3 regions of the Peribacillus sp. YIM B13477 genome follow, and region 2 is predicted to be linked to each of the others. Evidence: riboswitches for the same ligand, from Rfam matches in the RefSeq annotation. Region 2 holds a riboswitch; each other region holds the start of a gene.
The links. Region 2 has a riboswitch for lysine ahead of dapA (4-hydroxy-tetrahydrodipicolinate synthase). Riboswitches for the same ligand answer to the same signal wherever they lie in the genome.

Region 1 (11,083 bases), on a different contig from region 2:
AGAAAGGGTTGCTGATGCAGTAAGGGGAGCAGATCCATCTGTAGACCAAGTTTATGTGTCGGCAAATCCGGACTTTGTTCAAAGAATGGATGGGTATGCGAATGATATCGAGAATGGAAAACCCGTTGAAGGATTTGCTGAAGAGTTCCGTGAACTTGTAACACGGATCTTTCCAAGTCCAAGATAATTGGAAAATTAAGAAGTAAAGACCTATCCGGTGGATTCCGGATAGGTCTTTTCCTATTTTAAAGATATCCGTGGAACATGACTAACTTTAAATAGGGTGGTTACAATAATCGAATGAACGAAAAACTTTGTATTGGGGGTGGGATGGTGAGGTTTTTTAAGGACAAGAGGGAAACGGATTCAGCATCCTTTCAGGTTACTTCCAAGGATTTTCAGGAACTCCTTAAAAAGTTTAAAGCATCTAATGATTTTCTTACCTTCCAATTCCCGAATGATGATGGCTATATCATCTCCTACTTCAATTCACTGGTCAGTGTTCAACAGCTCCACGAACAAGTATTGGCGGTCATGTCGAATCAACCAAAGAAGGTCCTTAAGCAACTAAAAGGCGATATTCCGATGGAAGATATGAAATTGACGGCTGATTTAAAAGACATTCAAAGATTGGTTTTGGAAGGATCGATCATGATTCAATACAAGCAAGATGATGAAATGTGTTTGCTCATTCCGTGTGTTCACAGTGTGAAAAGGCAAATTTCCACACCTGAGTCAGAGTATACGGTCGTTGGATCCAAGGAGGCGTTTGTTGAATCGCTTGATTCGAATTTGAATCTGATCCGTAACAGATTGCCCACTCCTGAATTGCAGTCCAAGGAATTTAGGGTCGGGAGCATCTCGCAAACAAGGATAGCGGTACTCTACATAGATGGGGTGGTAAATCAACAGATCATCAAGACGGTCATACAGAGAATAGAAGATATAGAATATGATACGATCGTCGATATTTCGTTCGTAAGCCAGATGATCACGGATAATCGGAATTCGATGTTCCCGCAATTGATTGATACGGAGCGGCCTGATCATCTGGCCAGTGTATTATCGGAAGGGAAAATAGGGATCATGCTGGATGGATCTCCTCATGCATTGGTTGGTCCCAATACCATCATTTCATTCTTCTCGTCATTTGAAGATTATTTTCAAATTTGGAATCTCGGTACTTCATTCCGTTTGATTCGGCTTTTCGCCGTGCTGTTTTCCGTTTTGTCATCACCTCTGTATGTGGCCGTTTTAACCTATCATTATCAAGTGATCCCAACGGATTTGCTGCCAATCTTAATATCATCCAGGGGAGTGATCCCTTTTCCGCCGATCTTGGAAGCGATCGTGCTGGAAGGGACGATCGAATTGCTGAGGGAAGCGGCGGTCAGGCTGCCTGCCAAGGTTGGCTCCACCATCGGCATTGTTGGCGGTATAGTCATCGGTTCAGCCGCTGTGGAAGCGGGATTTGTCAGTAACGTCTTGTTGATGCTTGTCGCTTTGGCTGCCTTGGCTTCATTTACGGTGCCGATTTACCAAATCAGCAATACGATTCGCCTTATCCGCTTTCCCTTTCTAATTGCTGCCCAGTTATACGGGCTGTTTGGAATAGCTTTATGCAGTGCATTCATTTTAAGTCATTTATTGAAATTGACTTCGCTTGGCAGTCCTTATTTAGACCCGCTTTACCCGTTAAGAATTCATGACTTTAAAGATAGTCTGATCCGCCTCCCTTTTTCAAAGCAGAAAAAACGCCCGCAGTTTCTGCGGACGGAAAATCCACTAAGGATAAGGAAAGAGGCGGAAAAACGAAACACCCGTAATGATATCGATGAATAAGGAAGTAGAAAGCGGTGAGAAGGAATGGAAGTCAAACCAAATGAAACAAAACAAATATCTCCATTTTTTGTTTTTTTCCTCATGCCCGGCATGCAGATTGGAGTAGGGATATTGGGGTTTGAACGGATCATAGCGAAAGAGGCTGGCCAAGACGCATGGATATCGGTCCTGATATCAGGGTTGATCATAAATGTTCTGCTTTGGATGTGTTTCAAGCTTTTGGGCAGGGGCCCCCAAACACTTGATTTGGTTGCCATCCACAAGGATTTGTTTGGTAAATGGGTCGGAAATGCTTTCAATATATTATTCATCCTCTACTTTATAATGATTTCCATCATTCTTATCAGGACTTATTTAGAAGTCATTCAGGTTTGGATGTTCCCAGGTGTCAATGTCCTGATGCTGATAACCATCATTCTTATTCTCGTGTATAACTTTGTGGAGGGAGGTTTCAGGGTCATTACCGGTTTTTGCATAATCGGCCTTATAATCGCATCGCCATTATTCCTTTTGAATTATTTCCCTTTGAAGTACGCCCACTTTGAAAATTTGGGTCCTTTGCTTGATCATTCCTTTTTGGAAATCATGAAGGCCTGTAAGAGAATGACCCTGAATTACCTTGGTTTTGAATTAATCCTCATTTATTATCCTTTCATTAAAAATCGCGAAAAATCTCAAAAGTGGGCCCACTTAGGGGCGTTGTTCACTATGGTGATATATGTAGTATCCATACTTGTTTCATTAGCCTACTATCATCAAGAGCAGCTGAAAGATGTAATCTGGGCAACTTTGACGTTATGGAAAATTGTAGACCTTCCATTCATTGAAAGGTTCGAATACATAGGGATTTCCGTTTGGCTGTTCATGGTGCTGCCGAATGTTTGCCTAGGGGTTTGGGCAGCAAGCAGGACAGCGAAAAGAGTATTCGGATTTAGACAAAAAAAGATGATGGTTCTCATTCTGATCATCATCTTGGTTTCCTGCATTTTTTTGGATAACCGCTATAGGATCGATAAGTTTAACACGATCAGTTCGCAAATTGGTTTTTATATCGTTTATTTGTATCTTCCTCTCTTATTCATATGGCAGTCGATCGTCTATAAAGTCAGGGGGCATAAATCATGAAAATCAAACTTCTCTTGATAACATTAGCGAGCTTTTTAATGGCGGCGTGCGGCGTGGAAAAGCAAATATTAGAAGACATATTAATTGCTGAAGTCGTAGGTTATGATGATGCCGGAGACAAGAAAATCAAGGGTACGGTCGTGGTCAGCGTTCCCCAGCCTGGGGAGGAAGCAGATCTGGGTAAAGAAGTATATGAAGCGGACTCCCATGATATAAAGGCGGCCCGCCAGCAGGAAAATGCAAAAACACCATACCCGATTGTCGGCGGGAGACTGACAGTCACTCTATATGGTGAGGAATTGGCAAGTAAGGGATTGAATGATTATGTCGATACATATAGGCGTGATCCAATGGTGGGAAGGGATTTGTATTTAGCGGTCGTTCATGGCAAAGCGGAGGATGTAGTTAAAATGGAGCCGAAGTTGATTAAAACTCCAGGGGTTCAAGTGAAGGAGCTGATCGAACAGAATATAAGGACCAATTTGCCTGATGCAGACCTTCACAGGTATTTATATGCGTGTCATGGTATCGGGATCGATCCGGTCTTGCCCTTATTGGAAACTACAGGAGATCAAATACGGGTAAGGGGAATCGCCTTGTTTAAAAAGGATCGTTATATTGGTAAATATATACCTTATGAAGAAGGCTTCTTATATAAGGTCCTTAGTGAAAATTTTAAGCTGGGGAGTTATGAAATTAAATGGAAGGAAAATGACTTTACCGATATCAATAACGTGGAGTCACGTGTCCATTATCATATTTCGAATGCCAATCAAGACCCTAAGGTCAGGATTGAAGTGAAAATGAAAGCGAGTCTGCTAGAGGTCCAAGGCTATGACTTGGGCAAAGAGGTCGACCTGAATAAAATAGAGGCAAGGGCCGAGCGGGTCATTGGTAAAAAATTAAATGAGATGGTAACCATGTTTCAGGAGAACCATATAGATCCGCTTGCACTCGGTGATCATGCTAAAAGTAAAACAAGAAATTTTAATCAAAAGCATTGGGAGGAGACATATCCCGATATTCCAATCGAGGTCGATCTGGATATTGAAATGATTCAAACGGGAATAGCTGAATAAAAGTAGAATATTCTGGAGTTTCCCCCTTTATAATAGGGTATTGGTGTAAGGATTGTGTCAATGCGGCTAAAAAGGGGGAAAAGCATGGACAAAGCATGGTGGAAAGAGGCAGTTGTGTATCAAGTGTATCCAAGGAGTTTTATGGATAGTGATGGCGATGGTATTGGTGATATAAACGGGATTTTGATGAAGCTCGATTATTTACAAGAGCTGGGTGTGAACGTGATATGGCTATCCCCAGTTTATCAATCTCCCAATGATGACAATGGGTACGATATCAGTGATTATAAAGCAATCATGACTGAATTCGGGACCATGGCTGATTTCGATAGGTTGTTGAAGGCCGTTCATGAACGTGGAATGAAGATCATGATGGACCTCGTTGTCAATCATTCTTCAGATGAACATCCATGGTTCGAGGAATCCCGTTCCTCAAAAGATAATCCGAAACGTGATTATTATATTTGGAAACCTGGCAGGAATGGAAAAGAGCCAAATAATTGGGAGTCGATTTTTAAAGGTTCAGCATGGGAATATGATGAAGCAACCGATGAATATTATTTACATTTATTCAGCAGGAAACAACCGGATTTAAACTGGGAAAATCCTAAGCTCCGTGAAGAAATCTACAGCATCATGACTTGGTGGCTGGATAAGGGTGTCGATGGTTTCCGGATGGATGTCATCAACTTCCTTTCAAAAGATCAAAGCTATTCAGATGGAGCCGTCCAGCATGAAAAGCAGTATGGTGATGGAAGCCCCTTTTTCCTGAATGGCCCGCGCATACATGAGTTTTTGCAGGAAATCAATCAACGGGCCCTTTCTGGACATGACGTGATTACGGTTGGGGAGATGCCAGGCGTCACGCCGGAGGAAGCGCAGTTGTTCACAGGTAAAGATCGTGGTGAGCTACATATGGTCTTTCAATTCGAACATATGGATTTGGGGAAGGGGCCAGAAGGGAAATGGAGTAACGATAAATGGAAGCTAACCGATTTAAAGCGAATCCTCTCTAAGTGGCAGACTGGTTTGGAGAGGGATGGCTGGAACAGTTTATACTGGAACAACCATGATCAGCCCCGGGTTGTCTCAAGGTTTGGTAATGATGGAAAGTATCGTATTGAAAGCGCAAAGATGCTTGCCGCTTGTCTTCATATGCTGCAAGGTACACCTTATATATATCAAGGGGAAGAGCTGGGAATGACCAATGTTGCATTTGAAAGCATCGATGAATACCGGGATATCGAAACATTGAATTCATATGACGAACTCGTCCATTCTCATGGCTGGTCAAAAGAGCGGATGATGTCAGCCATCCACGCCCGCAGCCGGGATAATGCGAGGACACCGATTCAGTGGAATGACTCCCGGAACGCAGGATTCACGAAAGGGACCCCTTGGATTAAGGTTAATCCCAATTTTCCCGAGATTAATGCAGAAAAGGCTTACAATGATCCGAATTCCATTTTTCATTTTTATAAAAAGCTTATCCAACTGCGCAAGGAACATGATATCGTCGTTTATGGCCGTTTTGAACTGCTGTTGCCGGATGATGAACGAATATTTGCGTACACGAGATCGTTTGAGGAAGAGAAGCTATTGGTGCTATGCAACTTTAAAGAAGAGCAGGCCGCTTATACTTTGCCTGAAGAGCTGCATGCATATTCTGCCACAAAGCTGATCGGCAATTATGGTCAGGAGGAAGAAGGAATCTCCAGCAAACCCCTGCAACCATATGAATGCCGTGTTTATCATTTGAAATGAAAAAAGGACCTGTCCTTCTCAGGTTAGGGAAGAACAGGTCCTTTGCGTATTATTTTGATTTAAGGTCACATTCCTCGAGCGGAATGATTTTCGTTTTATGCTTAATTTTATAACCGAACCATAGGACGAAAAATAGAATCAAGCCAATGTAGGAAACGAACATTGAATTCCAGTCGATCCCATCGCTGCTGAACGCTTGATAGCCTTGTCCGATGATAATGATAATACAAAGGACAAGCGCGAATATAGGTCCGAATGGGAAGCCTTTTGCCCGGAATGGTAAAGCATTCATATCAAGGCCTTGAGCTGCATAAGCTTTGCGGAACCGATAATGGGCAATCGCAATCCCTACCCAAGTGACGAATCCTGCCATGCCTGAAGCGTTCAATAACCAGATATAAACGACGCCGTCCCCGAAAAATGAAGCTAAGAATGCAACGCAGCCAACTAAGGAAGTCACGATAAGTGCATTCACGGGCACTCCTCTTTTATCTAACTTGCCTAGGAATTTCGGTGCTTTCCCATCACGTGCCAAGTCCCATAACATACGGGTTGAAGCATACATGCCAGAGTTACCGGCAGAGAGTACGGATGATAAAATGATCGCGTTCATGATGGATGCAGCAAATGCAAGGCCGGCCCGTTCAAATACAAGCGTGAATGGACTTACGGCAACATCTTGACTCAATAAACGTGAATCCGTAAACGGAATGATCATTCCAATAACGAAAATTGCAAGGATATAGAACAAGAGGATGCGCCAGAAAACGGATCTGATTGCTTTAGGGATATTTTTTTCTGGATCTTCACTTTCACCAGCAGTCACTCCAAGCAATTCCGTACCTTGGAATGAAAAGCCGGCAGCCATGAATACGCCTAGAATCGTGAAGAACCCTCCGTTAAAGGGACCTTCGCCCATTGTGAAATTGGAAAAACCGATTGGGTCTTTCCCACCCATGATTCCAAGAATGATCAGAACACCCGTAATCAAGAAAATGACGACTGTCACGACCTTGATCATGGCAAACCAGAATTCTGTTTCCCCGAAACCTTTAACTGACATGTAATTGATAAGAAACATAGTGATTAACGCAATGGCACTCCAGATAAATGAAGGGCTATCAGGGAACCAGAACTTCATAATTAAGACAACGGCTGCCAATTCGGCGGCAATGGTGATTGCCCAGTTATACCAGTAGTTCCAACCAATCGCAAAACCGAAAGACGGATCGACGAATTTGGATGCATAGACACGGAACGAACCGGCCACTGGCATGAACGCCGCCATTTCTGCAAGACTTGTCATTAAGTAATAAACCATGATGCCGATGACCGCGTATGCCACCAAGGCACCGCCGGGACCGGCTGAATGAATGGCACCGCCACTTGCTAAAAATAAACCTGTTCCAATCGTTCCACCTAATGAAATCATCATTAAATGACGCGCTTTCAGGCTCCTTTTCAATTCAGTAGGGCTTGATGCTGATTGTGAATTTGACAATTGATGTTACACTCCTTTTTATTGGAAGGGAACGAAAAATAAAAAAACAGCAGTCGAAAAAGATCGACGGCTGTTTATAATAAACCCGTTTATCCTTCCGAAGATAGCTCCCCACGCTTTTTTGAAAAAACGTGACAGTGGTGTTCCTGTTCGGTAACACCGCCAGCGAGAATATACATGGAATATACCCTAACTTCGGCAACTTATCCTTTCAAACGGAGTCTTTAATTTTCCAGAATCTCGTCCGTTTTACTTTTATAAGATGCAGCCTCTAACTCATCGGTAAATGAGGAAGTATTCAATTTTCTAAAATCGTTGGCGTCAGTTTGTAGGTGACGTCGTACGACTGTACTCATGAATTTCATGCAATCGCTAATAGATTGCTAGTAATTGAGTAAACTTTACTATATCAAAATTATAAAATAACTTCTGGGATATCGCAATGATTATTTTATGTGGTTATTTTTTCCTAGTTAATGAATGATGGCAGTAAGGAAGAATCAAGTGACGATATATTAAAATATAGCACATCCTGATAACTAAACGGTTTTTCTTTTTATTAGGGCATAGTCCAGTTTTACATGTTTGACCTCTTCAGGATTCTCAAAGAGATCCACTGCCATTTTCCCGATCCATTCCAGCGGTAAGGAAATGGTCGTGATGTCGAGCATTTCGCCAAGGCTATCATTATTGAAGCCGAGAATGGCCACATCTTCCGGTACCCTTATACCCGATTTCTTAGCGGTAAGAATGAAGCCCGCCGCCGTGTCATCATTCGTGATGATGATGGCTTCAGGTTTATCCATCATCGAATTCCATTCCTGAAACAATTGTTCACCGTCTTTGATATGATAACTGCCTTCAAACAGCCATTCTTTATTGTTTATCAATTGATGTTTACTCATGATATCGTTAAAGGCCTTTGTACGATGGGAACTGTTTCTGCTCTTTTTACGGCCGAGGCTGTATCCGATTTTCTTATATCCTTTAGTAATCACGTACTCAAGGGCACAGGAGAAAGCTGCATAATGATCAATGCTGATGGATGAGAATTCAGCCTGGGCGGTATCTTCACATAAAATAATCGGTCCGTATTTTTGATAATCCAAGAGGATTTTCATTTCCGAAATCCTTGAACAAACGATAATGCCATCGAGCTGCTTCATTTGCAGCATATTAAAAGCCTGGATCTCTTTCTCCCTGTCATAATTTGTTTGAAAGATGACGATATGACAGCCGATTGCATTTGCCTGTTTTGTGATTCCGTTAACGATTGCCCCGTAATATGGGTGATTGTTGAAGGGGATGATGACGCCGATAAGGTTGGTTTTCCCTTTTGAAAGATGGATCGCGTTGATGTTTCTCGTATAATTCAAACGATTGATCGCTTCTAGGACGCTCTTTCTTTTATCGGGGCTTACATAAGGATGATCATTCAATACACGAGACACTGTTGAGACAGATACACCAGCACATTGAGCTATTTCTTTAATATTTGTCATGGTATCACCGTTTTTCTTTTTTTATATTGTACTGTATGAAACCCATTTCAGGGCAAGGGAACAGTGGGGACTGCTGAAGATTTCTTGAAATAGGGTCTTGTTATGGTATTGGTTTCATCCTTTAAGATTGGTCTAAGTCTTAGAGGAGGAGGAAATCAAGATGTTCCAAACTTTAATCACCCTGTTTTTGCTTTGCGGAATCGAATTGGGATTTGCGTACTTGGCCATTTCCTTGAAACAGGAGAAATGAGTGGCAATGCCCGTCAAGAAGTCCGCGACTTTACGCGTGGAAACCGCGTTTACTCGTGAATTTCACGTCGTCCAGAAATAGCTCCCCCTAGTTATGTTCACCAGTAAAACTCCACAATATAAATATAATTTCATCATACGGAATGACTGACTGTCAGAAGCTGCCTAGTGGAGCTTCCTGACAGTTTTTGCTGTGTGTAAAAGTCATTCGCCTTTTTGAAATGTTTAAAAATAGTTGCACTTTTTTTGTATATTTGTGTATAGTATAAAATAAGTTGTGTAGAGGAAACTTTTTAGCATTTACGACAATGTAAAAAAATTTACACTTAGTTTTGCACATGGCAAACTATTTTAGAAAGATGAAAAAGGGAGGGAATATGGATGGGTTTTCTTAAATCTATTGGAGGCGTGCTTGCTGCATTGCTGGTTTTAACGGGGTGCGGCAATGATACGGCCGAAAGTGATAATGGCAATGGCAAGTTGGATGTCGTTACAACAACGGGAATGATTGGGGATTTGGTTGAGAATATCGGCGGTAAACATGTCGAGGTCACAAGTTTAATGGGACCGGGAGTCGACCCCCATCTATATAAAGCGACGCAGGGTGATGTGAAGACATTGGATTCGGCTGATATGATTTTTTATAACGGACTGCATCTTGAAGGGAAAATGACGGATATATTTGAAATGATGAGCAAGGATAAACCGACGATTGCCGTAACGGAAGACTTCAAGGAGAACCAACTTCGCAAAGTGGGTGCATCTGAGCATGATCCCCACGTATGGTTTGATGTAAAGCTTTGGATCGTTGCGGCGGAGGCAGTTAAGAAAGAATTGATTGCCAAGGACCCGGACAATGAAGCGGAGTATCGTGAAAATTATGAGGAGTACGTTGTGCAATTGGAGGAACTTGATAAATATGTCCATGAGGAAATCGATAAAGTGCCAGAAGACCAACGGGTGCTCGTTACGGCACATGATGCTTTTGGGTACTACGGGCAGTCATATGGCCTGGACGTAAGAGGGCTCCAAGGGATCAATACATTATCGGAATATGGATCGAAAGATGTGACGGATATGCGGAACTATCTTGTGGAGAACAAAATAAAAGCGATTTTCATAGAGTCAAGCGTACCGAGGAAGGCTATCGAGGCTGTCATTCAAGGAGCAGGTAAGCAGGGCCACAAAGTGGAAATCGGCGGTGAATTGTTCTCGGATGCCATGGGTGAAAGAGGGACGGAAGAAGGAACGTATATCGGAATGGTCCGTCATAACACGGACACCATCGTCCGTGCTTTGAAATAGGGGGGAGAAACTATGAATCAAGCAGCTTTGAAGGTCGAGAATTTAACGATTGCTTATCATAAGAAGCCGGTTGTCGAAGATGTCTCGTTTGAGGTGCCGGAAGGGAATTTAATCGGAATCATAGGCCCCAATGGAGCAGGGAAGTCCACTTTGATAAAGGGGATACTCGAATTGATCCCGAAAATATCGGGGCACATCACGATCAAGGGCTCTACTTATAAATCGATGAGGAAGAGCATCGGCTATGTACCACAGCGGGAGTCAGTGGATTGGGATTTTCCGACCAACGCACTTGATGTCGTGATGATGGGCAGATATGGTCATCTCGGATGGCTGAGGCGACCAGGGAAGTCCGAAAGGCAGAAGGGGATGGAGTGCCTGGAGAAGGTGGGGATGGCTGAATACGCAAACCGCCAGATCAGCCAGCTATCAGGCGGACAGCAGCAACGGATATTCCTGGCCCGTGCATTGGCACAGGAAGCGGATATTTATTTTATGGATGAACCGTTCGTAGGGGTGGATGCCGCAACAGAGAAAGCGATCATACAATTGCTGATGGAATTGAAGGAAAAAGGCAAAACCGTTCTGGTTGTGCACCATGACCTATCCACCGTGAAGGAATATTTCGACTGGACGATGTTATTGAATAAGAAGGTGATGAAAATAGGTCCGACAGAAGAAGTGTTCATTCCCGAATACCTACAGGCAACATATGG
Region 2 (11,083 bases):
CAAGGACTCCGCTATGCAATTAGCTTGGCACTTCTTTGGTTACTCCCATACTTATAATTTATTTATAGCATTCGGAGAATTAACAGCAGCCTTGTTATTATTAATTCCAAGAACAGCAACATTAGGGAATATTATTTACCTGCCTATCACAGTAAATATCACTATCCTTAATTACTGTTTTGGCATACCAGCGCTCGGCATTAGTTCTGTACTGACACTTATGAGTATTTCCCTTCTATTATTTGAATATAAAAAGCTTAGAATGATCTTTTTAGCAAATCCAGTTATCGGTAAAGAGTCGATACAACCTAAAAAAATTAAGAAACAGGTGAATATAAATTGACTATAGTAAATTTTCTTCTTTTACTTTTAATCTTTTCAATATCTTGTTTTTATTATTTTGTTGTAAAAAAAGATTCTTGATCCATAATATTGTTGGCATAATCACTCTTTAAAAAACCATCAAAAATAAAACCCCTTGGCGGCCAAGGGGTTTTATTCGCCTATGTTGTAGGTTTGAAACCAAAAACCCACCCTTACATCCAATCCTTTCCATGTTCTCGAATGAAGTTAATATCGTTTTGATAATGTTCAAGATGCCCTTCCTCTATCATCTTTTGAAAAGCAATCTCCCCTTCACTGGCTTTTCTTGTAATTGTTTTACATAACCCTTCTAATCGCAGCAATACCATTTCCAAATAGTCTGCTTCTATTCCCTCACCGTAAGATTCAAGAAACAATCTGATTCTTTGTTTTATACGGGTACCATGCTGTAATGAATGGTAATAAACTTTCTCACCTGCTTCAGAAAGATGAAATCTGCTTAAGGGAACGCAAGTATAAAGTGTGTAAGCTATGTCCCAAAGTCTTGGACCGGGTCCAGCAACATCAAAATCAATAATACCCATTGGTTTTTTATGATTAAAAATAATGTTGTACATCGCAAAATCATTATGGCACAGCACCTCAGGTTGATGTGGGGTGTTATCAATCGGTTGCCAGCTGTCATCAAATGAAAAATCACTGACAGAATCATGATAAAGACGGAGCATTTTCGCTATTTCCATTAAGACATCATCTGACCACATGTATTCCTTTAAAGGATAATTACCAGCTTCTCCTTCAATAAATGATAATATTTCTCTTCTTTTTTCATCAATACCTAAAAACTTTGGTGCATAACTGAAACCTTTATTCTCCAAATGCTTTAATAGCTTATGAATTTTGGGACTATCAGGCTTTAATTCCCGTCGTACAGTATCTCCTGAACGATAAACATCAGAAACATTCCCCCCTGTTAGCATTTCTTCATTATCAAGGTTTGACATCCATGGATCCCTCCCTAAGATGACTTTCTATAACACGTATAACAATTCCTGTTTGTTCAACTAAACTGTCTTAAAGTCAGTTCCGACCTTCAGCTTATGCACCCGTTTTTAAGGACATTCTTAACTCTTTACGACTTACGAAACATTACTTAGAAATATTCATGGACGGATACGATAAAGGCAGGGATTTTAGTAAATTTGTACAAGCATGTTTTGTTTTATCTCATATATATAGTAGAAAAAGGAGTGATATTTATGAATTTAAGTAATGATTTTTTATGCCGTCATAATCCATTCTGCGGTCATAGTTCATCCAGCCATGATAAATCATCCTGCTGTGATAAGTCATCCAGCCATGATAAATCATCCTGCTGTGATAAGTCATCCTGCTGTGATAAAGCAAAGGACAAAGGGCATAAACAAAAAAGATTTTCGCCAATCGGACAAGCATGTCAGACCCGACAACAAATAAGTGAGTTTTTAAGAAATTCTACCATAGGTTCAATCATTGGATTCACTACAACCGCTGAACCATTTAAACCTATATTTGTAGAGTTACGCAGTTTTGATGCTGTTACCGGACAAGTAGTAGTTACTGACAGAGCAATGGGTAATTTCACTATTAGCCTTTCATCTATTTGTTCCGTTAAAACGATTTGCCCCGTTACAACGCAACCGATGTTTAATGCTTAAGACTTTATAGAGGATTGGGAAAAAATCAAAAACTCCCCTAAGGGAAATAGGGGTCAGGAAGTTCTGAATGACTCCTTCATATTCTTCTCCATTCCAAGCAGGGTAAAAAAAGGCAATTAATTGATTGTCTCAGACTGTAGACAAACTCGATGAAAATCGAGTTTGTCTATTTTTATGGCTTGTACAATTTGGACGTTGATTGGAACGTAGGGCACTCTCTTTCCGCGGGCGGTCGGCCCCCTCGGCTTTAGCCTGCGGGGTCTCCCCTAGACGCGCTTTTCTAAGCAGGAGTCTCTTACACCCGCTCCAATCAACTTTGTCTATAGAACACTTTTGCCTAAAGTCATTTTTGTTTTAAAATAGAAGTATTAAAACTTGAGGTGATGAGGATGCTTTCTAAACATGACTCTATTCAGCGAGATCAACTTGAAATGATTACTTTAGATCAACTGGTGCCACCGAACCATTTGGTTCGTAAAATGGAGGCTGCCATTGACTACACTTTTAATACTCTAATTGCGTCTTACTTTTTCAGCAAAATCTAGTGGTGGTTCAAGGGATTTTTAGAATAATTAGATACATAGACTGCAGATGGAAATTCATAAAATAATTTTCAGCACAAAAAAAAGCATCCTGTAAATGATGCTGATATTTTAAAAACCAACTCCCTATCAAGAAGAACTCCTGTCGCTTTATTTTCCCTAATAAACCGCAACTCCGTTTACTCCTATTCCACAACGCCCGATTCTAAAATTTTAACTTTAGCATTCACATTTATCGGGATAGAAGTATAAATTTCATCCCATTTTTTCTTATCCCAGCTTCTAGTCCTCGTGCGTACTTGTTCGCCAATCCCTAAAGGGTCAACATGTAGTTTTTGAAAATTCCGCACTAATTTTTCCGAGCGTTCCTTCACATCTTTGGACATTTTATCTTCTATAATTTTAATCATTTTAGGAGTTACTTCATCACCGGTATATTCTCGCAATAGTGCCTTTATCTCGAGATCGATCGTTATAGGAGTATCTGACATCGGCTTTGAAATCTTATAAGACCTTTTTGTTTTTATATTGTTGACGGAAGCAAATTCTCTCCCTTCAATTTTTGTAGAGAACCCTTCCTTGCTTGTTGTATTTTCATATAGCATTTTGAAAATAACATTTTCACGGCTCTTAGTCTGATACACGTATTCCCCTTTACTATTAAACATGGCATTTCCTTTAACATAAACTTTCCCATCCAATGCTTTTACGATAGGTAAGAATGGGTCCATTCCTTCAGAGTAATGAGCATACAAAAAAAGATGGAGGTTAGTTCTAGGCAACATACCCATTTTTATATTTTGTTCAATTGTATTAGATAAATAAATTCCTTTGTCTATGTTGCCAAACTGCGGGCTTAACACACCCTTTGAACTTCCTTCGACAATGCCGAGTTTTAAAGTAGTTCCAATTGAAGGGTCTCTGATTAATGTATCAATTAGATAGAATATCCCTTGTTTCGCAAGCCTTTTTTCGTATAAGACCACCTCTAATTTCCCACTAAAGATGGGTCTTTCAGATTGCTGATTCATCTCATCTCGCACGTCTTTACTAAGTGATGATTTCGAACTAAAGGTAATATTTTTAATGGTTTTATCAGGATAATAAAGAGGTGTTACAGCGATAGCTTCGAAATGAGTCTTATCGACATAATCATATCCGATGGCTGTTGCCAAATTTATTTCATCGAGAACTTTGCTTTCCACCCCCATGCAGCCTGAGAGAACACTAATTAAAAGAAGTATCAGGGCCAATTTCGCGAATAAAATTCTCATTTTTTATCTTCCTTTTTATTTGACATGACAGTAGATAAACAAACCAGAAATAAGACATAAGGAATTTCCAAAATCAATCCTAAATTTGAAGTGTAATCCACAAATTGATTAATCATTTCCCTGCCTTTAATTAGATTTGTCATCACAACCAATAAAATTAATAATAGAGCATAAATTGTTTTCTGCTTCATTTTAAAGTATTGTGAAATCCCTCTTGCAGAAACCCACATATAGAGACATACACTAGGTACTAAAACTAAGACCCATGTAGCGATTCCTATGTACTCAAACCGTTCAACAAAAGGCATTTGTACAATTCCCCAAAAGGACAAAGTTGCCCAAATATATCTACTGATTTGTCCTTCACTGTAATACCCTATTGTCAGGATCGTTAGGCATAAATAAAGGAAAACAGAAGTAAGATTTCCTAGTTGCGCCCACTTTTGTGAACTTTTACGATGCTTAACTAATGGATAATACATCATTAAAGTGGAAACGCCTAAATAGCTATATGACATTTGCTTAGATGCAAGGGCCATGTCTTTAAGAGAATGATCCCATATGGGCAATAGGTTGCGAAAATGTGTGAATTCCAGTGGGAAATAAAAAGTTAGAATTAAATAAGAAGGGATACTGATCCCTAAAAAACAAAAACCGGCGACCACTCTAAACCCACCTAAAACCACATAATAAATTAATAAAGCAAATATGGAGGTCACCAACCATGTGTTAATTTGGGGGAATACCCATGATTGAACGATTTCAAGATAGGATCTTAAAACAGAAATACCCACCATCAGCCAATACAGTATCCAAATGATATTTAGTAAACCGCCAAGCCACTTTCCAAAAAGTCGTTTCTGTATGCCTATTAAGTCCATATCGTGCCGATTTAATAGCTTGTACATACCCCAAATACTCAATGAAAAGACTACACCACTTATAATGACCGCCATCCAAGCATCATGGCCAGCAGATTGAATAATTATCCTTTGAAATCCCAGGACCCCTACACCCACTTGAATTTTAACGATTAAAAAAAAGACTAGAAATGGCGAGATTTGATCACTTTTATCGTTCATGTAAGAAACCTCCACTCTCACTTACTCTTTAGATTCCTCCTTGGGTTCTAACCGAACGGTGTCTTCCGTCTGAACCTCAATTGGACGTTTAGCCTGAAGAAAAAATGGTAAACGAATCAAGGCATCCCGCATATCATAAATCCTTGGCGGATATAACGGTTCAAGAAATGGCCTCCCTAAGGAAGTTATCCTCAGTAAATGCACAAGCAAAAAACAAAAACTGATAGCTATACCCAATAATCCTAAAAAATAAGCCATGAGTAGGAGAGGAAATCGAATTAAGCGAATGGTATTACCCATTTGATAAACAGGTGTAGTAAAAGAACCAAGAGCCGACAATGCAACAAGAATTAATAATACGTTACTCGTCAGCCCTGCTTCAACAGATGCCGTCCCAATTACAATACCACCTACGATACCTATTGTTTGACCTACTTTAGTCGGCAGTCTAGCTCCTGCCTCCCTGAGAAGTTCGATGGCTAATTCCAAGATTAATGCTTCTAAAATCGGTGGAAATGGAATACCGCTACGAGAAATCACAAGCGTACTGACTAAATCCTTTGGGATCAACTCATAATGATAAGTGAGAACTGCGACATATATGGGGGTCATTAGGATGGAAAACAATACAGCAAAAAAAACGAATAAGCCTAAAGAATGAGGCAATCGTCCAGTTGAGAAAATAATCTTCGAATGCCGCAAAGTATTCAAAGAATGTGGAGGGCCCAAGTAAGCCATGTGGAGCTCCATCCACCAAGATCACTACTTTGCCTTCTCCTAGTACCGCAGCCAATCGATCAGGTCGTTCCGTATCGATAAATTGAGGAAAAGGAGAATTTTTATTATCTTCAATCATTTGTGAAATATAGGAGCTATCAATTATTTGGTTGACCCTTAAATCAGATATGCGCTGTATGACGGTTTCTACATTCTCCTTATTTGCAATTCCTTCTATATGAATCACAGCTACTCTTGTTTTGGATAACTTCCCAACAATAATTTCTTCAACAGCAAGTTCTGCAATTGGAAGCCGTTTTCGGATTAAATATAAATTCGTATCAAGTGATTCGACCAGTGCCTCTTTCGGACCGACAACACTGAACTCTACCTCTGGCAGTGTAACTTGCCTCGAAGTGTTATTTACTGCTTTAACTAAAACTGCCTGATCAGATTTATTTAATGTTATGGCTATATAACCCATTAACAGCTGACTTTGTAGTTCAGCAGGATTTTTTGTAAAAACAAGCCCCTCTATCGGCAAGTTATGTACAAGCTCCTCCAGAGTTGAAGAATTTGTATGTAAAAAAGGAAGGAGGTCTCTATGCATTATATCTTTATCAATTAATGTATCGAAAAAAGATACACAGTATATTTCATTTTCAAAATTGAGTGTAAAGCTTGTGAAGTCCTTGGACTTTTGCAGATGTTCGAGTACATCAGTGAAGTCTGTAGATTTATGATTTTCTTGCTTTTTAAAGAATGAATATCTTTTCAACAGACTCCACTCCTTTGATTGTAAGATATGGATATTATTAACGAATGGTAGGATTTTATACGCACGAATACTTAGTTAAATTACCGATTAAAATTAGCGGCCAACTGTAATTTGAGTTTTAATCGGATAAATGAAAAGGAATCATAAAAGGGGGGTTGTATTTTCTACTACTCCCTCGTCCATTGAATATTTGTTCAGCTTATAACGAATAAAGATGAATCCACCCTAATACTCTAACCATTCCCATAGATTTCTAGCATTCTTAAAAAACTTCATAATTAGGCTTGCAACAGAATGGATTCCCTGTTATATTACAATCAATTAAATATTTTCTTACTTCAAATTTTTTGAAGTGAGGATAGAGGAGCAAAGACCATTAGTACACATTTTGAGGAGAATGAGATCCTATGACTATTGTGGAAAGGGGAATTTGCCGAAGCGGAAAGAATCTCATGTTCTTGAAGCTGGTTCTGCTATTGAATAAATACAGGACTGTCATATAGGAAACTATATGGAGGGCTATCTTATGCGCGGAAACATTTTTTGGTAAATATTGTTTCTAATGCAGCAGCGAATCCTCGTTGTTGCTTTTTTGCGTTTACTCCTGAATGGCCCTAACCACCTCTGAATATTTTTAAAAATTATACTAAAGGGTGTGAAGTTATGAATTTTGGCCAAGTTTTAACCGCAATGGTTACCCCGTTCAATCATAATGAAGAGGTTGATTTTAATGCTACGAGAACTTTAGTAAACTATTTAATTGCTAATGGTTCTGATGGATTGGTAATAGCCGGTACAACTGGAGAGTCCCCTACATTAACTCAAGAAGAGAAAGTGGATTTATTCAAATTTGTTGTAGAAGTTGTTGATGGAAGAGTTCCAGTCATAGCTGGAACTGGCTCAAATAACACGAGGGCTTCCATCAGCTTGACAAGGCAAGCGGAGGCAGCAGGAGTCGACGGAATCATGCTCGTTACCCCATACTATAACAAGCCGTCTCAAGAAGGATTATTTCAGCACTTTAGCGCTATAGCCCATTCAACATCATTACCGGTAATGCTTTATAATATTCCAGGACGAAGTGTTGTAAACATGTCAGTGGAGACGATTGTCAGCCTCTCAAAAATCAACAATATCGTGGCAGTAAAAGAAGCAAGCGGTGACTTGGATGCCATGGTACAAATCATAAGCAAAACAACTAGTGATTTTACTTTGTACAGCGGCGATGATGGGTTGACATTACCGGTTTTAGCCATCGGTGGAACAGGCGTCGTTTCGGTTTCTTCACACATAATTGGTAATGAAATGCAAGAAATGATCAATAGCTTTAAAAATGGTGATGTCCTTGGCGCTGCCGCTGCACATCGTACCCTTCTTCCAATCATGAAAGCATTATTTGCCGCACCAAGCCCGGGACCAGTAAAATCAGCATTAAATATGCGGGGGTTACATGTTGGAGGCGTCCGCTTACCATTGGTCCCGTTAAACGATGAAGAAGAAAGAGCACTGCAAATAGTTCTACAGCCTAGTAACGCAGAAGCCATTTTATTAAATAAATAAAACTAATGATTCTGGAGAAATTTTAAAAAGCAGTGCATACTCGAAAGAAATGCACTGTTTTTTTATCCATGTACGACTCAGGTGGAAGAATTTATACTATATATAAAGAATCAATAAGGAGAGAGCCAATGGGGGGTACACACAAACCAAACATTCTTGTATTTAGTCCTATTCAGACAGAGGTCGATGCTTATGCTGATCATATTCGGAATAGTGGGTTTATATCGGTAAAGACAGCGAAAACTTTGGAGGAAGCAGAAAAATATTTACCCGGCACTGAAGTTATTTTGGGATGGAATTTCCCGACGCAATTACTATGTAAACCAGTTGCCTCATCTGTTCGCTGGTTTCAATCAATGGGAGCCGGGGTCAATGATTTGATTGCAGACAAATCAATACCTCAAAACATTACAATAACTCGAATTATTGACCAATTTGGTGCTTACATCTCTGAATATGTGTTTTCGTTTCTCTTGGACATCGTGAAAGACGGTCCTCGGATGAGACAATCGCAATTGGAGCGGAGATGGGATCCTTTCATTTCTGAAACTCTAAAGGGGAAAACAATCGGGGTGGCTGGACTTGGATCGATTGGCGCTGAACTTGTACGTAAAGCCCGGGCATTTGATATGAATGTGCATGGGTTAAGCTTTAGTGGAAAACAAGCAACACTCGTGGATCTCCACTTTACTCCAGATCAATGGGGTGAATTTGTAAGAGATCTGGATTATTTGGTCCTGACCCTTCCTTTAACGGATTCCACTTATCATATCATTAACCAGGAACTTCTTTTAGCTATGAAACCCAACGCTTACCTTATCAACGTTGGCCGCGGAGCATTGATAGATGAAGGGGATTTACTATCTGTCATGCGAGCAGGACATCTACAGGGAGCAGTCCTCGATGTATTTGAGACAGAACCGCTGCCAAAAGAACATGCCTTCTGGTCCATGCCGAATGTGTTTGTCACTTCTCACCTGTCAGGACCAAGTACGATTAACGAAGTGAGCAGCTTTTTCATAGAAAATTTAAGTCGATTTTCAAGTGAACAACCATTAAGTGGAATGGTAGATCGGAACCGAGGGTATTAAACCCGATTAGAATTGTTGTTATTTGCTTGCAATTAAATATTTATTGAAAAGGCCGCATTCTTCAACGGAGGAATGCTGCCTACAAACTAAAAGTGAATAATTTGATTTTTTCAAGGATTATTGAAAGTGGATTTTCATTTGTTTAGCTTTATCTCCCTCTTACAAATCAAAAACCCTCACAAGAGATAGGCTTTTTTCGATGGAGTTACCGTGTGGCGATGTACCATCATCCATTTGTTATCTCCTCATGTATCGTTCCATAAGAAAAAGCTGCCTTAAATGACAGCTCCGATCAGTAAACGATTCTATAAATTGTATAAACAAACTAGTGATGCGAGTAGTGCAAGCTGGACATGCTTTGAATGCCGGCAGTGCGGATCACGCTTTTCTGTTTGAATCCAGAACCTCCAAATAGTGCTGATTGTACATAATGCCTAGGATATTCCCAAAGGGATCAACCACGGATGCAGTAATGAACCCCTGACCGCGAACTGTGGGTGCCTCGTGTTCTTTCGCTCCCATGGACAGCAACTTCCCGAAAGTAGCTGTCACATCGTCGACGTGCCAGTACACGACGGCACCCCCGGCCGCTCCGGTCGACGAACCACCGGGTGCGTAGCGGCTATCGATTAGGCCCAGCTCGTGCTGGTAGTCCCCGAGGCGAAACTCGGCATATCCCGGGCGTTCGAAGTATGGGTCGGTACCCAGCAGCTCTGCGTACCACTTCTTTGCCGCCACTAGATCGTCCGCCCAAAAACTGACGGTGGTGAGTCCTCTTAATGTCTTTGTTTCGCTCATAATCGATTTCCTCCTCAATGTTGAGTAAGTAACTATACTTCAATTTTTAAGGTCACCGGGGGATTTCCTAGTTGCTGTTCCGATAGCTATTGTAAACGTCTATGCTGACAACAGTATGTCAGTGCAGGTGAATATTTATCAAAAGTGGTTGAACGTTTATTCCTTTGATTAACTTCGATTTACTTACTAATAAACCCTTCTCTTTTTCAAGAAAATGTCCCAATTGTTGAACAAAGTTCAAACGGCATTGTTGACTAACCTTCCTCTAGCAATAAGAAAAAGCTGCCTTAATGACAGCTCCGTTTCTTCACTAGCACACCCAACAAGAGTTGGTTTAGTTCTCATTATATGTAATTGATCTCGAAATGAGTGGATAGTAAATCCATGCTTTGTAAATCCCATTCAAAGGTAAGTATGGCTGATTGTTTTGATTTATGAGCCAGGAGGGGTACACCATTTTTTATGATCATGCTTTCTGCATCCCAAAAACGGACCGTTTCGTCTTCGCCAGTACGATTACAGACTATTACGGGCAGCCCTGTTTCTAGTGACCTTTGTTCCCATTCTCCCTCCGGACCATGTAATCCCGGACCCCAAGAAGACGGTGCAAGTAATATTTCTGCTCCTTTTTCAGATAAGGTGCAAGCAATATCTTTGTTATATGCGTCTGCACAAATCATAATACCAACCTCAACATTGTCTGTTTTTATTGGCTCCAATACTTCCCCTGAAGCTGACCAATCATCAATAACACTGATTTTTCTCTGTTTACCTATTAAATGACCTTTTTTATCTATGACAAACACAGAATTATACAACTCTCCATCACTGCCTTTTTCAGGGCAGCCCAAAAATACAGTGCTTTTCAAATTCTTTAGTTTACGGCCCAAATTATTCATCCAATCATCAGGTTGCTTGTTAATCCACCCAGTCCCAACCTTATGATTGAATTGAAGTCCGCTGACACATAGTTCGGGTGTTATAATCCATTCGGCATTATTATTTGATGCAATATGAATGGCTTGTTCAAGTAATCTATCCCGAAAAAGAAAAAGCTGTTTCCTCCCCTATCTCTAAACAAGCCTTTGCTCTAATGAGCAAAGGCCGTTTTTACGAGTTTCTTCTATATATACACCAAATTTGCCAAAGGTGCCCCCATTCGTATACCTATACTTTTACGAACGAATAATTTGTTCTTTGGATATCTGCTTTGAAGCATC
Region 3 (11,083 bases), on a different contig from region 2:
TGCTTCTCTTCATCCATAAACACAGCTCCCCACTTCATGAAACTTATCATACTACCATTTTGGATGAAAGTGAAATGATTTTCAAGATTGATTGACTGGAATCATAATGAAACCCCACCATAAAAATAAGCAGCATCCAAAGAAGTCAAAACAACCAAATTGTTTTGCCCTTCCTTATATGCTGCCAATGAACGGGAGAGAAATTATTTATAAGGCTTACGTATTAAGAGTTAACACATTAAAGCTTAAGTTCTCCCATACGAAGGAGTTCTATGACTGCCTGCGAACGTCCTTTAACTCCAAGCTTCTGCATCGCATTCGAAATATGGTTTCGAACTGTTTTTTCGCTAATAAACAATTCACCTGCGATTTCTTTTGTTGTTTTGTCTTGTACTAGTAACTCAAATACTTCTTTTTCTCTTTTGGTGAGTAATGGCTTATGAGTGAATTCGTTCTCCTTCAAGTAATGTTACCCTCCTTGCCTTCACCAGCATAAAACCCGGAGTGGGTGTCTATTTAGTCAAGATATAGTATGTCGGCTGGGGCAATGGAGTGACTCTTTTACTTGTCTAAATGGAAATATTTTCAGGAATGTTCCAGCACAGTATACAACATCGAACGCTTCATGTCTTCCGTCCATGGTACCGGCTTCCCGGTGGCCTTGGACACTTGCACAATCGTCCCCCTGCCCGTTAAACAAATTGAACCATCTTGTTTAGTCCCCATATAGTGTAGCTCCACTGAAGAATTTCCGATATGGTCAGCTTTCACATGGATTGTCAATTGATCATTGAAAAACATCTGCTTAAGGTAATCACACTGTAAATTGGCAACAACCGGCATCTCACCGCATTCAGCCGAGGTCCAATCCTTCATGAACCCCATACTGTTGAAATACTCAATCCGAGCTTCCTCAAAATAAGTAAAAGGAATCGTGTTATTCAAGTGCCCAAACATATCAGTTTCCGAAAAGCGGATCTTAATCTCATGTTTAAAAGAAAAATCATTGATCCACTCCGTTATATTATCGATATATGATATTTTGCCCAACTTGTGCACACCCTTTCTGAATTGAATGACTATTCACTCATTTTATAAGAAAACAACGATAATGAAAAGGATTTTCTATTGAAAGCAGGGTAAATTATCAAGCTCACTTCACAAATCCTTCACAGTTGGCCTGGTGCCAGATTTACACTACAACCCCAGTTATCAATCGTTTATGATTCTCTCGATTCCCAACCAAGTCTGTGTATGTAAAACAATGAAAAAAAGAACCCATATCATAAGATACAGGTTCTTTCATGTTCATGATTAAACTTCATCACTGCCGAAGAAGTTACGGAATTGTTGGATCGTAGTATCACGGTTCAACGCAGCAATCGAAGTCGTTAATGGAATGCCTTTAGGGCAAGACTGCACACAGTTTTGTGAGTTACCGCAGTTTGCAAGTCCTCCATCACCCATGATCGTATTTAAACGTTCAGCTTTGTTCATTGCACCAGTTGGATGTGCATTGAATAAACGAACTTGCGATAATGGTTGTGGCCCAATGAAGTCTGAATTGCTGTTTACGTTCGGACAAGCTTCCAAACATACACCGCAAGTCATACATTTAGATAACTCGTAAGCCCATTGACGTTTCTTTTCTGGCATACGCGGTCCTGGTCCAAGGTTGTACGTTCCATCGATTGGAATCCATGCTTTTACCTTTTTCAATGAGTCGAACATACGGCTGCGATCGACTTGCAGGTCACGAACAACAGGGAATGTACGCATTGGTGCTAGACGAACCGGCTGCTCCAATTGATCGATAAGAGCTGTACATGATTGTCTTGGTTTACCATTGATAACCATTGAACAAGCACCACATACCTCTTCAAGACAGTTCATGTCCCATGCGATTGCTGTAGTGTGCTTACCTTGTACCGTTACTGGATTACGACGAATTTCCATTAGGGCGGAAATTACGTTCATATTCGGACGGTACGCTAATTCGAATTCCTCATCATAAGGAGCTGAATCCGGTGTATCTTGACGAGTGATTATAAAACGGACTGTTTTAGTCTCAGATTTAGTTTCAACCATTTTTTTGCTCCCCCTCTTTAGTGTTTCGTAGTGTAGTCACGTTTACGCGGTGCGATCAGTGATACATCAATATCTTCATAATGGAATTCAGGTGCTTGATCCAAGCCTTTGAATGTTGCCATAGTAGTTTTCATGAATTCCTCATCATTACGTTCTGGGAAATCAGGTTTGTAATGCGCTCCGCGGCTTTCATCACGGTTTAACGCACCAATTGTGATTACACGGGCCAATTGCATCATGTTTTGCAGCTGTCTAGTGAATGCAGCTCCTTGGTTACTCCATTTTGCCGTGTCATTGATGTTAATTTTCTTGTAACGTTCCATCAGCTCAAGAATCTTGTTATCCGTTTCTTTAAGCTTGTCATTGTAACGAACTACAGTAACATGCTGAGTCATCCACTCACCAAGTTCTTTGTGAAGGATGTACGCATTTTCGTTACCATCAAGAGACATGACTTCATTCCATTTCTCTTGTTCTTGTTTTTCGTACCCTTCATACAATGAAGAAGGAATGGATTCTGAAGTTTTAGCAAGGCCTTCAATATATTTAACGGCATTCGGTCCAGCGACTGAACCACCATAGATTGCAGAAAGAAGTGAGTTGGCACCAAGACGGTTACCGCCATGTTGTGAATAATCGCACTCACCTGCAGCGAATAAACCTTTGATGTTAGTCATTTGGTCATAATCCACCCAAAGTCCGCCCATGGAATAGTGAACGGCAGGGAAAATTTTCATTGGAACTTTACGAGGATCTTCACCCATGAATTTCTCGTAGATTTCAATGATTCCGCCAAGTTTAATATCAAGTAATTTAGGATCTTTATGTGATAGATCCAGGTAAACCATGTTTTCACCATTAATGCCAAGCTTCATGTTCATACATACGTCGAAGATTTCACGAGTCGCGATATCACGAGGTACTAGATTACCATAAGCAGGGTATTTTTCTTCAAGGAAATACCAAGGTTTCCCGTCTTTATATGTCCAGATACGTCCACCTTCACCACGAGCGGATTCACTCATTAGACGAAGTTTGTCATCGCCAGGGATTGCTGTCGGGTGAATTTGAATGAACTCACCATTAGCATAATTAACACCTTGCTGATAAACGATTGATGCTGCTGAACCTGTATTGATCATTGAGTTCGTTGATTTACCGAAAATGATTCCAGGGCCGCCGCTCGCCATGATGACTGCGTCTCCAGGGAATGATTTGATTTCCATTGAAGTCAGGTTTTGTGCTACGATACCGCGTGCTGTTTGCTCATCATCGATAACAGCTCCAAGGAATTCCCAGCCTTCATATTTCGTTACAAGGCCTTCAACTTCATAACGGCGAACCTGCTCGTCCAATGCGTAAAGTAATTGCTGACCAGTTGTTGCACCAGCGAATGCTGTACGGCTATGTTGAGTACCACCGAAACGACGGAAATCAAGAAGACCTTCCGGAGTACGGTTGAACATAACACCCATACGGTCAAACATATGAATGATTGATGGTGCTGCTTCGCACATCGCTTTAACCGGCGGTTGGTTAGCCAAGAAATCCCCGCCATAAACTGTATCGTCGAAGTGGATATATGGAGAATCCCCTTCACCTTTTGTATTTACTGCCCCGTTGATTCCGCCTTGGGCACAAACTGAGTGAGAGCGTTTAACAGGCACTAAAGAAAATAAATCAACCTGTTGTCCCAGCTCTGCTGCTTTGATCGTAGCCATTAATCCAGCTAGACCTCCACCAACGATAACTATTTTACCTTTACCCAATTCTGTCACTCCCTTATTTCCATTAGCCAAGCTATGTTTTTCCTAATTCTTATAAATGAACTCTATCTTCTTATACGAATGCGAAAATTGCGCTGATTCCGATATAAGAAAGAAGAACGAAAACGATCAATGTAAAGTAAGTCATGATTCTTTGCGATCTTGGTGAAACTGTAAGACCCCAGCTCACAGCAAATGACCATAATCCATTAGCAAAGTGGAAGATTGCCGAGATAATACCAACAATATAGAACACAATCATGAATGGACTAGAGAAAATCTCTGCCATCATGTCAAAGTTAACTTCAGCACCCATAGCTGCTTGGATTCTAGTTGCCCATATATGCCAAACAAGGAAAATCAACGTTATGATTCCAGTTAGGCGTTGTAGCATGAACATCCAGTTACGGAAGAAACTAAATCTGCCTAAATTGTTTTTTGCTGTAAAGGCAATATAGATTCCGTACACAGCATGGAAAATGAGCGGTAGATAGATGACGACCCATTCTACCAAAATCTTCACGGGCGTATACTCAATTAAATGAACTGCCCCATTAAAAGTTTCTTCTCCTTTTGTTGCCATAAAGTTTACAGATAAATGAAAAATTAGGAATAGACCAATTGGAATTACTCCTAGAAGTGAATGAAGCCTGCGATTCCCAAACTCACGATTTTTTGCCACTAAGTGCCCCCCCTTAATTTGTGAAAAATCATGCAAAGATAAACTGGTGGCTACCTTTTATCTCCGCGTGAAAATACAGTATAGAGTCAAAAAAACTCCTCTATACTTCCTTTACAATTATGTGACATGTCCATTTTACTCCTGACTTCTATGTGCGTCAAGAAAACGGATACAAGAAATCTCTTTTTCAGAATAGATTTTATTGGATTATATTGGGTATTTTTTGTTTGTCAAGATGATATTTTGAATAAATTTCTAATTTAACTATTAATATCTCGGTATAATTTCTCATTTTTTTCCAAATGTGATTTAAATAAATAAAAAACAGTATAATTTGCAAAAGAAATACGTTTATAATAGATTTACAGAAAGAGGCGATAAATTATGAAAAAAAATATTGCTGCTGCGATAGAAGAAGAGATTCAAACGGAAGAAATTCAAACTGAGGAATTCCTAGTTCCAGCTTTCGGATACGAATTAATCAGAGAAGTTCTATTGAACGATATTCTTGGAAAAGACTCTAATCAAATCCTCTATTGGGCAGGTAAACAATTAGCAAGAAAATTCCCATTGAATGGCGATCAGGAAGTGATTGAATTTTTCCAAAGCGCTGGATGGGGCAATCTGGAAATCTTGAAGTATACGAAACACCAGATGGAATTATCCCTGACAGGTAAAATAATCAGCCGCCGCTTGGATTTACACCCTGATTGTCACTTCCAACTTGAAGCCGGTTTCCTTGCCGAGCAGTTTACACTGCAAAAAAAATTCCTCAGCGAATCAACGGAAGAAATCAAACGCCGCGCAAAAAAAGTGATATTCACCATCCAATGGGATCCCAGAGATCCAATCTAATGAGCCCTGAAAACAGACTTACCCTTTTTACCGGAAGTCTGTTTTTTATTGGACTCCTGACACTTAAGCTAGCACATTTGCATGCTGACCAAGTTTAAATGCTTCATGAAGGGATTCAACCGCCTTCACCATTTCCTTTTCATTGACGACGGTCGAAACTTTAATTTCCGATGTGCTGACCATTTTCACCTGGATGCCTGTATTGGCCATCACTTCAAACATTTCGGCAGCCACTCCCGGATTGGATACCATACCAGAACCGACGATGGACACTTTGGCCAATCCGCTCTCCGTTTCGACCCGGTCGAATCCCAATTGATCTTTATTATTTTCCAGCACGATCAAGGCCGCTTCCGTATCTTCACTTTTTGTGGAAAAAGATAGATTCGTCGTATCCTCGGCAGTCATGCTTTGAATGATGATGTCCACATTGATCCGGTTTTTCGCAAGCGTCGTGAAGATCGTGGATAATGCACCAAGTGATTGGGGCAAACCATATATTGTGACCCTCGTAATACTGTCTTCAAAAGCAATGCCGCGTACAATTAAGTTTTCTTCCATAGTTGCTTCCTCCTCAATGATCGTACCTGATTCTCTCTCCATGCTTGAACGGACTTCAAGCGGAATTTGATAATTTTTTGCATATTCGACAGCCCTTGGGTGAAGGACGCCCGCCCCCAGGTTGGCAAGTTCCAGCATTTCATCGTAAGAAATGGATTGGAGTTTTCGCGCGCCTTTTATGTAGCGTGGGTCCGTTGTGAATACACCCGTTACATCTGTATAAATATCGCATCTATCCGCATTAAGCGCTGCTGCGATGGCAACTGCCGTCGTATCGGAACCGCCTCGCCCTAAGGTAGTGATTTCCCCATTTGCATCGTTACCCTGGAAACCGGCTACGACCACTATTTTCTTCTCCTCAAGCTGGGCTTGGATCCTCGTGGCATCGATGTTTAAAATCCGGGCATTCCCATGAACGGATTCCGTTTGCATGCCAGCCTGCCAGCCGGTATACGAAATGGCTTCATGTCCTTCTTCAATCAATGCCATCGTTAACAGGGAAATCGTTACCTGTTCCCCAGTCGTCAATAGCATATCCATTTCCCTCTTGCTCGGGGATCCGGAAATATCACACGCCATGGAAACCAATTGGTCCGTTGTTTTCCCCATAGCTGAAACAACGACGACAACCTCATTTCCTTTCTCCGCTTCCTCGATTACCCGATTGGCAACATTTTTGATTTTTTCTACGCTACCGACGGATGTTCCGCCGAATTTTTGAACGATTAATGCCATCCTCATGCACCCTCTCTACTTTTTAGGCAATAAAAAAAGCAATGAGAAATATCTCATTGCTGTGGTCACATATCTTAATACTGTAATCACAGTGAGATAGCTCTCCAGGGTATAAACCCTGACAATCCGCCATTTCTTAAATGTCGGACCAGGAGGACAAGGTATGAGTCTTGTCTTCCTTCGGCGGCGTCCCCTTTCAAAACCTTTCATGGAAGCTCATACTTCTCCAGGTTTTTACTCTTGAATTCCGCACCTCTATCAGCACTTTTAAGTTGTCTAGTTAAAAATTCCTTTTAATCATAGCATAGAGATTTATCAGTAGCAAGATTATTCTTGTAATTTTCTAACGATTCCCTCGGCTACCCCTTTTGGCATGCCAGCTTCCATGATTTCCTCGGCCGTCGCCTCTTTGATTTTCTTCAATGATCCAAAATGCCTTAATAATTGCTTCCTTCGCTTTTCCCCGACTCCTGGAATATCATCAAGCTGGGAGTGAACCGCATTTTTCCCGCGTAGCTGGCGATGAAACGTAATCGCGAACCGATGCACTTCATCCTGAATTCTTTGCAATAGGTAAAATTCCTGGCTCCTTGAATCAAGAGGTACAAGTTCAAGCGGATTTCCGATCATCAATTGCGAGGTCCTATGCTTTTCATCCTTAATGAGGCCTGAAAGTGGAATATCCAAGCCTAATTCATTTTCCAGAATATCCCGTACCGCTTCGACATGTCCCTTTCCGCCATCAATGATGATCAAGTCCGGAAGCGGCAGCCCTTCTTTCAATACTCGTGAATACCTTCTTCTGACCACTTCCCGCATCGATTCATAATCATCAGGTCCCTGGACCGTCTTGATCTTATATTTTCGGTACTCTCTTTTTTCCGGCTTCCCATCAATGAACACGACTAAAGCGGAAACGGGGTCACTTCCCTGAATATTGGAGTTATCGAAAGCTTCAATTCGATGCGGGGTGTAAATACCCAATTGTTTCCCAAGGTTTTCCACCGCATTGATCGTTCTTTCTTCATCCCTCTCAATCAAAGAGAATTTTTCCTGAAGGGCGATGGAGGCATTTTTATTCGCCAATTTAAGCATGTCTTTTTTCGCTCCCCGTTTCGGGTGAATCGTTTTGACACCAAGCAGCCCTTCCGCCATTTCGGCATCCACAGATTCAGGCAGCAAGATTTCCTTTGGTTTAAAGTGGTTCGTAATCTCGTAAAACTGACCGAGGAATGTAAGAAGTTCCTGTTCGGGTTCATCGTAGACCGGAAAAAGCGAAACATCCCTTTCTATCAATTTACCCTGCCGGACAAAAAATACCTGAACGCACATCCAGCCTTTATCATAGGCAAAGCCAAATACATCCCTGTCGATGAAATCGGTCGTCATCATTTTCTGCTTCTCCATCGTAATATCGATATGGGCAATCTTGTCACGAAACTCCTTGGCCCTCTCGAAATCGAGTTCTTCCGATGCCTCCAGCATTTTTTCAGTCAGTTCTTTTTTTATTTCAGTATGCCCGCCGTTCAAGAACCGGTTGATATCATCGACCATTTTTTTATATTCCTGTTCCTCTACATCATATACACATGGGGCCAGGCACTGACCAAGGTGATAGTAGAGACAAACGCGATCCGGTAACGTATTGCATTTTCTTAGGGGATAGATGCGGTCGAGCAATTTTTTCGTTTCGTTAGCTGCAAATGCATTCGGATAAGGACCGAAATATTTCCCTTTGTCTTTTTTGACTTTTCGCGTAATGATTAGACGCGGGTGGCGTTCCGCAGTCAGCTTGATGAAAGGATACGTCTTATCATCCTTTAGCATGACATTATATTTTGGGTCATGTTTTTTGATTAAGTTCAACTCTAAAATAAGAGCCTCGATATTGGAAGAGGTGACAATGTATTCGAAATCCTCAATCTCGTTCACGAGTCGAAATGTTTTACCATCGTGAGATCCCGTAAAATAAGAACGGACACGATTTTTCAACACCTTCGCTTTGCCTACATATATGATCGTTCCCTGACGATCTTTCATTAAATAACAACCTGGTTGATCGGGAAGAAGGGCAAGTTTATTCTTTATTTGTTGATTCATGCATTCAGCCTCCTGTTCTCCCTTTTTTACAATCATTATATATCAAGATAGCGAAAAAAGCTTCAAGTCCGCAGACTTGAAGCTTTTTTTAGCTATCTTACTATTACGCGTGTTTTGCAATAAGTTCAGCAAGTGCTTCTTTAGGTTGGAAACCAACAACCTTATCGACCACTTCACCGTCTTTAAGGACGATTAATGTCGGGATGCTCATCACACCGAATTTTCCAGCTGTTTCTTGGTTTTCATCTACATCCACTTTTACGATTTTTGCTGTATCGCCAATTTCAGTATCAAGCTCTTGAAGAACAGGAGCGATCATTTTACAAGGTCCACACCATGGAGCCCAAAAGTCTACAAGAACGACACCTTCGCTAGTATCTGTTGTGAAAGTTTGGTCAGTTGCATTTACAATAGCCATATATATTTCCTCCTCAAATTTACTCAAATAACTAAAAACAGTATACCACTGTTGCTCAAAACGATGCTAATATTTTGCTTCAGTGGTAGGATGTCCAAAAAAAAAGTAACTATGCAGGCAAAAAAACCTCCCCATTAGCGCAAACAAAGGGGCAAGACATGTATCGGCTTATGCCGAATGTCTTGCCCCTCATCTGTATTATTTCTATTACGCGTTAACTTTAAGTTTTTTGAATTCTTCCGTAAGTAATGGAACGACTTCGAAAAGATCTCCGACAATTCCATAATCAGCTACATTGAATATGTTAGCTTCCGGGTCTTTATTGATGGCAACAATAACCTTGGAGTTGGACATTCCCGCTAAATGCTGGATCGCACCGGAAATTCCGCAGGCGATATAAAGGTCAGGTGTTACGACTTTACCCGTTTGTCCGATTTGTAATGAGTAATCGCAATAGTCTGCATCACATGCTCCCCGGGAAGCTCCTACCGCTCCTCCAAGAACCTGTGCCAGTTCCTTTAATGGTTCAAAACCATCTTCACTTTTCACGCCACGGCCGCCCGCGATGATTACTTTCGCTTCTGAAAGGTCGACCCCTTCACTGGCTTTTCTAACAACATCCTTAATGATTGTCCGTAAGTCCTTAATATCCACACTTAATGTAGAAACATCACCAGAGCGGGACTCATCTTTCGCTAATGGTTCGATATTGTTCGGACGGATTGTCGCGAAAATCACGCCAGCTGTAACAATTTTCTTTTCAAATGCTTTACCAGAATATATCGGGCGGGTGAAAACGATATTTCCACCTTCTTCTTCAATGGATGTAACGTCGGAAATCAATCCTGATTCAAGTTTTCCAGCCAATTTAGGTGCAAGGTCTTTTCCTAAGGCTGTATGTCCAAAGAAAATTCCTTCCGGCTTTTCCTGCTCGATGACGGCAAGCAAGCTTTGCGCATATCCATCTGAAGTATATTGTTTCAATTGATCATTTTCGACTGCAATAACCCGGTCTGCACCATACTGGATCAATTCATCACCGAAATTCTGAACACTGTCACCAACTAAAACACCAACGATTTCCCCGCCATCCGCTGCAAGCTTAGCCGCACCGATAGCTTCAAATGATACATTTCTTAGTGAACCATCACGAACTTCGCCCAATACAAGAAACTTTCTAGCCATTTATAAAAACCTCCTGTGCTCTATTTTTCTTTTTGTCGTGTGTTGTTGTTTTGAGATGTACCGTTTCGATTAAATCACTTTTGCTTCACTGCGTAATAACTGAACAAGCTCGGTAACTTGAGCACTGATTTCCCCGTCCAAAACTTTTCCAGCTTCTTTTTTAGCAGGAAGGTAAATTTCAATCGTTTTTGTTTTGGCCTCAACATCGTCCTCTTCCAAATCCAGGTCATCCAATTCCAATTCTTCAAGCGGTTTTTTCTTTGCCTTCATGATTCCTGGCAATGAAGGATAACGTGGCTCATTTAGCCCTTGTTGCGCTGTCACCAATAATGGAAGAGAGGCTTCGATCGTTTCAGAGTCCCCTTCGACATCACGGATAACGCTTACATTTCCATTTTCTATGTCCAATTTAGTAATGGTTGTAATATAAGGAATTCCCAAAATTTCGGCAACGCGTGGTCCCACTTGACCAGAGCCGCCATCGATTGCAACGTTCCCTGCAATGATTAGATCCGCATTTTTATCTTTTAAGTATTCGCCAATAATTTTGGCAGTCGTGAATTGGTCGCCATTTTCTATGTCGTCTTCTATATTTATCAATACAGCTTTGTCAGCACCCATTGCCAGCGCTGTGCGTAATTGCTTTTCTGCCTCTTCTGTTCCGACAGAAATAACCGTTACTTCGCCGCCTTG

Region 1: it holds a riboswitch for lysine, as region 2 does, so the genes downstream of both, ACFX4H_RS18235 (amino acid permease) here and dapA (4-hydroxy-tetrahydrodipicolinate synthase) in region 2, are expected to answer to the same signal.
Region 3: it holds a riboswitch for lysine, as region 2 does, so the genes downstream of both, ACFX4H_RS00055 (aspartate kinase) here and dapA (4-hydroxy-tetrahydrodipicolinate synthase) in region 2, are expected to answer to the same signal.

What each region holds. Positions count from the first base shown of each region.
Region 1 covers NZ_JBHZPD010000006.1:112,734-123,816, forward strand. Annotated here, with positions in the region: gene ACFX4H_RS18210 (YhcN/YlaJ family sporulation lipoprotein) at 1-187, shown strand, start outside; gene ACFX4H_RS18215 (spore germination protein) at 331-1,842, shown strand; gene ACFX4H_RS18220 (GerAB/ArcD/ProY family transporter) at 1,867-2,967, shown strand; gene ACFX4H_RS18225 (Ger(x)C family spore germination protein) at 2,964-4,046, shown strand; gene ACFX4H_RS18230 (glycoside hydrolase family 13 protein) at 4,131-5,810, shown strand; gene ACFX4H_RS18235 (amino acid permease) at 5,860-7,311, opposite strand; lysine riboswitch at 7,408-7,593, opposite strand; gene ACFX4H_RS18240 (LacI family DNA-binding transcriptional regulator) at 7,851-8,813, opposite strand; gene ACFX4H_RS18245 (metal ABC transporter solute-binding protein, Zn/Mn family) at 9,444-10,367, shown strand; gene ACFX4H_RS18250 (metal ABC transporter ATP-binding protein) at 10,380-11,083, shown strand, end outside.
Region 2 covers NZ_JBHZPD010000004.1:248,000-259,082, reverse strand. Annotated here, with positions in the region: gene ACFX4H_RS15175 (hypothetical protein) at 1-343, shown strand, start outside; gene ACFX4H_RS15170 (phosphotransferase) at 537-1,328, opposite strand; gene ACFX4H_RS15165 (hypothetical protein) at 1,584-2,021, shown strand; gene ACFX4H_RS15160 (Ger(x)C family spore germination protein) at 2,749-3,837, opposite strand; gene ACFX4H_RS15155 (GerAB/ArcD/ProY family transporter) at 3,834-4,919, opposite strand; partial or broken gene ACFX4H_RS15150 (spore germination protein) at 4,941-6,417, opposite strand; lysine riboswitch at 6,766-6,944, shown strand; gene dapA (4-hydroxy-tetrahydrodipicolinate synthase) at 7,078-7,974, shown strand; gene ACFX4H_RS15140 (D-2-hydroxyacid dehydrogenase) at 8,103-9,065, shown strand; gene ACFX4H_RS15135 (VOC family protein) at 9,444-9,863, opposite strand; gene ACFX4H_RS15130 (carbon-nitrogen hydrolase family protein) at 10,208-10,882, opposite strand; gene ACFX4H_RS15125 (VanW family protein) at 11,039-11,083, opposite strand, start outside.
Region 3 covers NZ_JBHZPD010000001.1:6,005-17,087, reverse strand. Annotated here, with positions in the region: gene ACFX4H_RS00090 (MarR family winged helix-turn-helix transcriptional regulator) at 1-17, opposite strand, end outside; gene ACFX4H_RS00085 (helix-turn-helix domain-containing protein) at 239-463, opposite strand; gene ACFX4H_RS00080 (acyl-CoA thioesterase) at 586-1,050, opposite strand; gene sdhB (succinate dehydrogenase iron-sulfur subunit) at 1,315-2,088, opposite strand; gene sdhA (succinate dehydrogenase flavoprotein subunit) at 2,106-3,857, opposite strand; gene ACFX4H_RS00065 (succinate dehydrogenase cytochrome b558 subunit) at 3,928-4,536, opposite strand; gene ACFX4H_RS00060 (YslB family protein) at 4,921-5,391, shown strand; gene ACFX4H_RS00055 (aspartate kinase) at 5,455-6,687, opposite strand; lysine riboswitch at 6,777-6,953, opposite strand; gene uvrC (excinuclease ABC subunit UvrC) at 7,015-8,787, opposite strand; gene trxA (thioredoxin) at 8,891-9,211, opposite strand; gene ACFX4H_RS00040 (electron transfer flavoprotein subunit alpha/FixB family protein) at 9,413-10,390, opposite strand; gene ACFX4H_RS00035 (electron transfer flavoprotein subunit beta/FixA family protein) at 10,460-11,083, opposite strand, start outside.